Regions from separate parts of the Stenotrophomonas sp. CS3K5 genome, predicted to be linked through region 2. Evidence: riboswitches for the same ligand, from Rfam matches in the RefSeq annotation. Region 2 holds a riboswitch; the other holds the start of a gene.
What was found. A riboswitch is a leader RNA that binds a small molecule or an ion and turns the genes downstream of it on or off. The one in region 2 is predicted to bind thiamine pyrophosphate.
Positions count from the first base shown of each region.

Region 1: another riboswitch for thiamine pyrophosphate. It lies ahead of AC5YGJ_RS12440 (TonB-dependent siderophore receptor); the one in region 2 lies ahead of thiC (phosphomethylpyrimidine synthase ThiC).

Region 1 covers NZ_JCAKRX010000007.1:163,025-166,389, forward strand. The annotation lists gene AC5YGJ_RS12435 (phosphotransferase enzyme family protein) at 89-1,213, shown strand; TPP riboswitch at 1,326-1,421, shown strand; gene AC5YGJ_RS12440 (TonB-dependent siderophore receptor) at 1,492-3,365, shown strand, end outside.
Region 2 covers NZ_JCAKRX010000008.1:121,388-124,752, forward strand. The annotation lists gene AC5YGJ_RS13395 (ion channel) at 1-89, opposite strand, end outside; gene thiC (phosphomethylpyrimidine synthase ThiC) at 185-2,029, opposite strand; TPP riboswitch at 2,112-2,212, opposite strand; gene AC5YGJ_RS13405 (BCCT family transporter) at 2,466-3,365, shown strand, end outside.

The DNA of each region.
Region 1 (3,365 bases), on a different contig from region 2:
GCGGGTCCATGACCCGCCCGTTTGCGTTGCCGGCGGGCATCGCGTTGAATGCGCAGCCTTGGATGTGACTTCCCCCATGGGCTGCGGCATGACTTCTTCTTCCCACCGCGTGCAGGGCCTCAACAACGACGAGGTTGCCGCCGACTGGCCACCGATCAACGCCGCTGACATCGCATGGCTGAGCGCCCGTTACCCGCAGCTGGGCGAACGCAGCGTGCCGCGCTGGCACAGCCCACGCCCACTGTCGGCCGCCGCCATCGTTGACGGACCGCTTGGCCCGGTGTTCATCAAGCGCCACCACCACAGCGTGCGCAGCGCGTCCTGCCTGGAAGAAGAGCACCGCTTCATCGCCCATCTCGCCGCCGGTGGCGTGCCGGTGGTGCAGGTGCTGGCCTCGGCCGATGGCCAGACGGCCGTCGAGCACGGTCAATGGACGTATGAACTGCACGCCGTGGGTGTCGGCGAGGACCTGTACCGCGATGCGGTGTCGTGGTCGCTGCTGACCGACGTCGCACAGGCCCGTGAAGCCGGTCGCGCGCTCGCGCAGCTGCACCGCGCTGCGGCCAGCTACTACGCACCCCAGCGCAGCACCCATCTGCTGGTCGCACGTGACGATCTGATCCGCGCCGACGATCCGATCGCAGCGATCAAGGCCGACCTGCCTGCACGCCCGGGGCTGGCCCGCTATCTCGCGCGCATCCCGTGGGAAGCGCAGCTGCGCCGCGATGTATTGCCCTGGCATGCGGGCCTGGCCGAACGCCTGCGCGACGAACCCGCGTTGTGGGCGCACAACGACTGGCATGTCTCCAACCTGCTGTGGCGCGACGGCCAGGTCAGCACCGTGCTGGATTTCGGCCTGGCCTCACCCACCAGCGCACTGTTCGACCTTGCCACCGCCATCGAGCGCAACGCCGTGGCGTGGCTGGAACTGGAACGCGGCAGGGAGGCGGTGCGCATCGATATCGCACTGGCATTGCTCGAGGGCTATCGGCAGGTGCTGCCGCTGTCGGCCATGCGCGTGCAGCTGCTGGCTGACCTGCTGCCGATGGTCCATTTCGACTTCGCACTGTCCGAAGTGGAGTATTTCGAAGGCGTCACCGGCTCCACCGCGAATGCCGACGTGGCCTGGCAGCCCTTCATGCTGGGGCATCCGGCGTGGTTCCACAGCGCGCCTGGGCAGGCACTGCTGGAGGCGCTGCACGCCGCCGCGTGACCCGGTTGACGGACCGCCGGGGACGCATCATTGGGGTCAGAGCCCTTCCCTGCGGAAAGGGATCCGACCCCGGGCGGCGCTCGCAAATCCATACCATTTGTAGTGAAATGGTCATCTGAAGCGGGGGTGCCTGGATCTGCCAGGCTGAGAGAGTCCCTTGGAACCTGATCCGGTTTGCACCGGCGTAGGGAGCTTTGAGCCGCAGCCACACCCCCGTTCCGGGCCGGTGCACCTGCGCGCCGTCGCTTCGTCTCCCTTGTTGTCCGAAGACGAATCGAATGAACCGCTGCCTGCGCCCCACCCTGCTCGCCCTCGCCCTCTGTGCCGCGCTGCCGCTGCATGCCAGCCAGGCCGATGCCTCCCCCGGTGCGGCTGCCACCGGCGCCGAACGCTCGCCGACCGAACTGGCGGCGGTGCGCGTGCAGGCCGGCAAGCCGAAAACCGATACCTCGCGTGTCAACGCCTTCGGGGGCGGCAGCTGGAAAGACACGCCGGCCTCGGTGAACGTGCTCGAACGCGATTACCTCGACCGTCGCCAGGTGCGCACGCTGTCCGAGCTGGCCAGCAACGATGCCTCGCTGGGCGATGCGTATGCGCCGGTGGGCTACTACCAGAACATCGCCATCCGCGGCTTCGCGCTGGACGCGGCCACCGGCTACCGCTTCAACGGCCTGTCCATCGCCGGCGAGCAGCGCCTGGCACTGGAGAACGTGCAGTCGGTGGAGATCCTCAAGGGCGAAGCCGGGCTTGCTGCCGGTGTGATGGCGCCGGGCGGCATCATCAACTACATCGGCAAGCGTCCGGCCGAAGTGCGCACCGCCACGCTCGGCACCGATTCGGAAGGCTCGCGCTACGTCGCCGTCGATGTCGGCCACTGGATCACCCAGCGCTTCGGCCTGCGCCTGAACGCCGCCTGGGATTCCAGCAACTCCTATGTCGAGCACGCCGATGGCCGCCGCAACTTCTACTCGCTGGCCGCCGACTGGCTGATCGGCGAACGCGGCAAGCTGGAAGTGGATGCCAACTACCAGACCAGTTCGCAGCGCTCGGTCTCGGGCTACCAGCTGCTGGGCGCACGCGAACTGCCGCGTGGCGTCGACCGCGAGCACCTGCTGGGCTACCAGCCGTGGCAGCGGCCGGTGGATATCGCCAGCACCAACATCACCGCCCTGCACACCTACGATTTCAATGACGCCTGGCAGTCGCGCGTCTCGGTTGGCCACAGCCGCTCGGTGATCGATGACAACGTCGCCTTCGCCTACGGCTGCTACTACGCCGTGCAATGCGCCGATGGCAGCGTGCCAGGCAACTACTTCGCACCCAACGGCGACTACGACATCTACGACTACCGCAGCCCGGACGACACCCGACGCAACCAGCAGGCGCGCGCCGAACTGCGCGGCCGCTTCGACACCGGCAGTGTCGGCCACCAGCTGACTATTGGCGCCGACTACTTCCGCCGCACCGTGGACAAGCGCCCCAGCGTCAACGAGTACGTCGGTACCAGCAACATCCACGAAGCGCCGGTGCCGGTGTTTGAACCGTCGCCGAAGATGCCGGGCCCCTCCGCACGGCGCCTGGACAGCCGCCAGACCGCCTTCTTCGCGCTGGACCGGATGAGCCTCGGCGATGACTGGCAGTGGCTGGCCGGCGGCCGCTTCGTGCGCCTGGACGAGCGTGCGTATGACAAGCGCGGAAACCCGCAGCGCCACAGCCGCCTGTCGCGCTTCCTGCCGCAGACCGCGCTGGTGTGGAAGGCCACTGACCAGCTCAACGCCTACGCCAGCTACGTGCGCGGCATTTCGCTGGGCCAGGAAGCGCCGTTCTGGACCAGCAACGCCGATACCTTCCTGCCGTCGGTGCAGTCGCGGCAGCTGGAAGTGGGCGTGAAGTACGTGCCGGTCGAAGCACTGACCCTGGGGGCGGCGCTGTTCCGCATTTCGCAGCCCTACCAGTACGCCCAGCCCGACAACAGCGACGTCGGCTACACCTTCGTCGAGCAAGGCACCCAGACCCACACCGGCCTGGAGCTGACCGCCAATGGCCAGCTGACCGACGCACTGCAGATCGTGGCCAGTGCCAGCGTGCTGCAGGCGCGTGCACGCGATACCGACACACCGGCCTATGAAGGCCATCAGCTGGTGAATGTGCC
Region 2 (3,365 bases):
ACCACCGCCAGCAGCTGCGCCGCCAGCAGCCAGGCCGAGGGGTGGCGGCGGGCAATGGCCAGCCAACGCGTGGTCACGGCAACAGGCATGGCGTCCTTTCCTCTGGCAACGATGGGCCGAGCATAGCGGTGACCGGCGTGAGGAACGGTCATGCCGGCCCGCGGCCGGCATGACCGACCACGCGTCAGCCCTGGCGGTAGACCTCGGCGCCCGAAGCGCGGAACTCGGCGGACTTTTCCTTCATGCCGGCCTCGGCGTAGTCGCGCACATCCTGGGTGATCTTCATCGAGCAGAAGTGCGGGCCGCACATCGAGCAGAAGTGGGCCAGCTTGTGCGCATCCTTGGGCAGGGTCTCGTCATGGAACTCCTTGGCCTTTTCCGGATCCAGACCGAGGTGGAACTGGTCCTCCCAGCGGAACTCGAAGCGTGCCTTGCTCAGGGCGTTGTCGCGCACCTGTGCACCCGGGTGACCCTTGGCCAGATCCGCCGCGTGCGCGGCAATGCGGTAGGCCATGATGCCGTCGCGCACGTCCTGGCGGTTGGGCAGGCCGAGGTGCTCCTTCGGCGTGACGTAGCAGAGCATGGCGGTGCCGAACCAGCCGATCATCGCCGCACCGATCGCACTGGTGATGTGGTCATAGCCGGGCGCGATATCGGTGGTCAGTGGACCAAGCGTGTAGAACGGCGCCTCGCCACACTCGCGCAGCTGCTTGTCCATGTTCTCCTTGATCAGCTGCATCGGCACGTGACCGGGGCCTTCGATCATGGTCTGCACATCATGCTTCCAGGCGATCTTCGTCAGCTCGCCCAGTGTTTCCAGTTCACCGAACTGCGCTGCATCGTTGGCATCGGCGATACAACCCGGACGCAGGCCATCGCCCAGCGAGAAGGTCACGTCGTAGGCCTTCATGATTTCGCAGATCTCTTCGAAGTGCGTGTAGAGGAAGTTCTCCTTGTGGTGCGCCAGGCACCACTTGGCCATGATCGAACCGCCACGGCTGACGATGCCGGTCACCCGCTTGGCGGTGAGCGGCACATAGCGCAGCAGCACGCCGGCGTGGATGGTGAAGTAGTCCACGCCCTGCTCGGCCTGCTCGATCAGGGTGTCGCGGAAGATCTCCCAGGTCAGCGCTTCGGCGCGGCCATCGACCTTCTCCAGCGCCTGGTAGATCGGCACGGTGCCGATCGCCACCGGCGAGTTGCGGATGATCCATTCGCGCGTTTCGTGGATGTGCTTGCCGGTGGACAGGTCCATCACCGTGTCGCCGCCCCAGCGGATCGCCCACACCAGCTTCTCCACTTCCTCGGCGATACCGGAAGACACCGCGCTGTTGCCGATGTTGGCGTTGATCTTGGTGAGGAAGTTGCGGCCGATGATCATCGGCTCGCTTTCCGGATGGTTGATGTTGTTGGGCAGCACCGCGCGGCCGCGTGCGATCTCCTCACGCACGAATTCGGGGGTGATGATCTTCTGGATCGACGCACCGAAGGCCTCGCCCGGGTGCTGCTGCAGCAGGCCGGCATCACGGATCGCGTCCAGACGCTGGTTCTCGCGGATGGCGACGAACTCCATTTCCGGCGTGATGATGCCGCGCCGCGCGTAATGCATCTGGGTGACGTTGGCGCCGGCGCGCGCACGCCGCGGCAGGCTGCGCGCGGGGAAACGCACCGCGTCGAGCTTCGGGTCATGCTCGCGGTCGCGGCCGAACGAAGAGCTCAGGCCATCGAGCTGTTCGGTATCACCGCGCTCTTCCACCCACCCACGGCGCAACGCAGGCAGGCCGGTCGACAGGTCGATGCGCACCTCCGGATCGGTGTACGGGCCCGAAGTGTCGTAGACGGTGACCGGTGCATTCTCTTCGCCGCCGAACAGCGTCGGCGTGCGGGTCAACGCAATCTCGCGCATCGGCACCTTCAGGTCCGGGCGCGAGCCGGGCACGTGGATCTTGCGCGAACCGGGGATGGGCCGGGTCACCGATTCGGAGAGTTGCTGGGCCTGTTGCTGCAGGGCGGAGAGCTGTGCGTTCATCGGGCATCGTCCAGGAAGGTCAGGGACGAAGCGGCGGCGCACTGCGCCCGCGCGCGGGCGGTCCTTGGGCGGAGTCCGGGCACGGCTGCACTGCAAAGCTTCCCTACGCCGGTATGAGCCGGATCAGGTTCCAAGGGACTGTCTCAACCGTGGCCACAAGGCCCGGTACCCCCGCTTCTTGGTGCGCATTAGAGCATAGACCGCCCGGCTCCGGGGTCAGATCCGCTTTCCTGCCGAAAGCGGATCTGACCCCAATTCCTGTTCTTTAACAGAACCATGACGTCGCGTTCAGTAACGTGCACGCTCATCGCGTCGCCGCGACCGATGTATCCCCGCCGCCTTCGCGGCCCCTGCCCGGCTCGTGCTGCATGCCGCCGGCCCTTCGCTGCAAGCTCTGCTCGCTCCCCTCAATCCCCTTGATCGGAGAAGCTCCTTCATGGTGTTTCGCGTTTCCATCGCACTGGTACTGCTGCTGGTGCTGCTGGCCGGCATCGCGCCCGGCCCCTTCAATACCGTTGTGCAATCCATGCTGGCCGAGGTCATCCGCAGTGTCGGCTGGCTGTACCTGCTGGTGGTGTTCCTGGCACTGGTGTTCCTGATGTACCTGGCCTTCGGCCGCTTCGGCAACCTGCGCATCGGCGGCGAAGACGCCGAACCCGAATTCTCGCGCGCCAGCTGGATGTCGATGCTGTTCGCGGCCGGCATGGGCATCGGCCTGGTGTTCTGGGGTGCGGCCGAACCGATCTCGCATTTCAGCAAGCCGCCCGAAGGCATCGCTCCGCAAAGCCTGGATGCGGCGCGGGCATCGATGCGCTACGCGTTCTTCCATTGGGGTCTGCACCCCTGGGCGATCTACGCGCTGATCGGCCTGGCGATGGCGTGGTTCCAGTTCAACCGCAACGGGCGCGGCCTGGTCAGTGACATGCTGCAGCCGATCATCGGCCGCCACCATCGCGGCTGGATCGGTCGCGTGGTCAACATCGCCGCGGTGGTCGCCACTGCGATCGGTGTCGCCACCACGCTGGGCTTCGGCACCATCCAGATCGCCGCCGGCATCGAGCGGGTGTTCGGCGTGCAGGCTACCGTGGCAGTGCAGATGACCATCATCGCCATCGCGTTCATGCTGTACATGGCCTCCACCGCCAGCGGCGTGGAGCGCGGGGTGAAATGGCTGTCCAACTTCAACCTGGCATTGGCGGCGCTGCTGGCGGCGACCCTGCTGGTGCTGGGGCCGACCGGCTTCATCTTCGATACGTTCACCACCACGCTGGGGTCCTACCTCAACCAGCTGGTGACGATGAGCCTGCGCATGTCGCCGTTCTCGGGCAGCACCTGG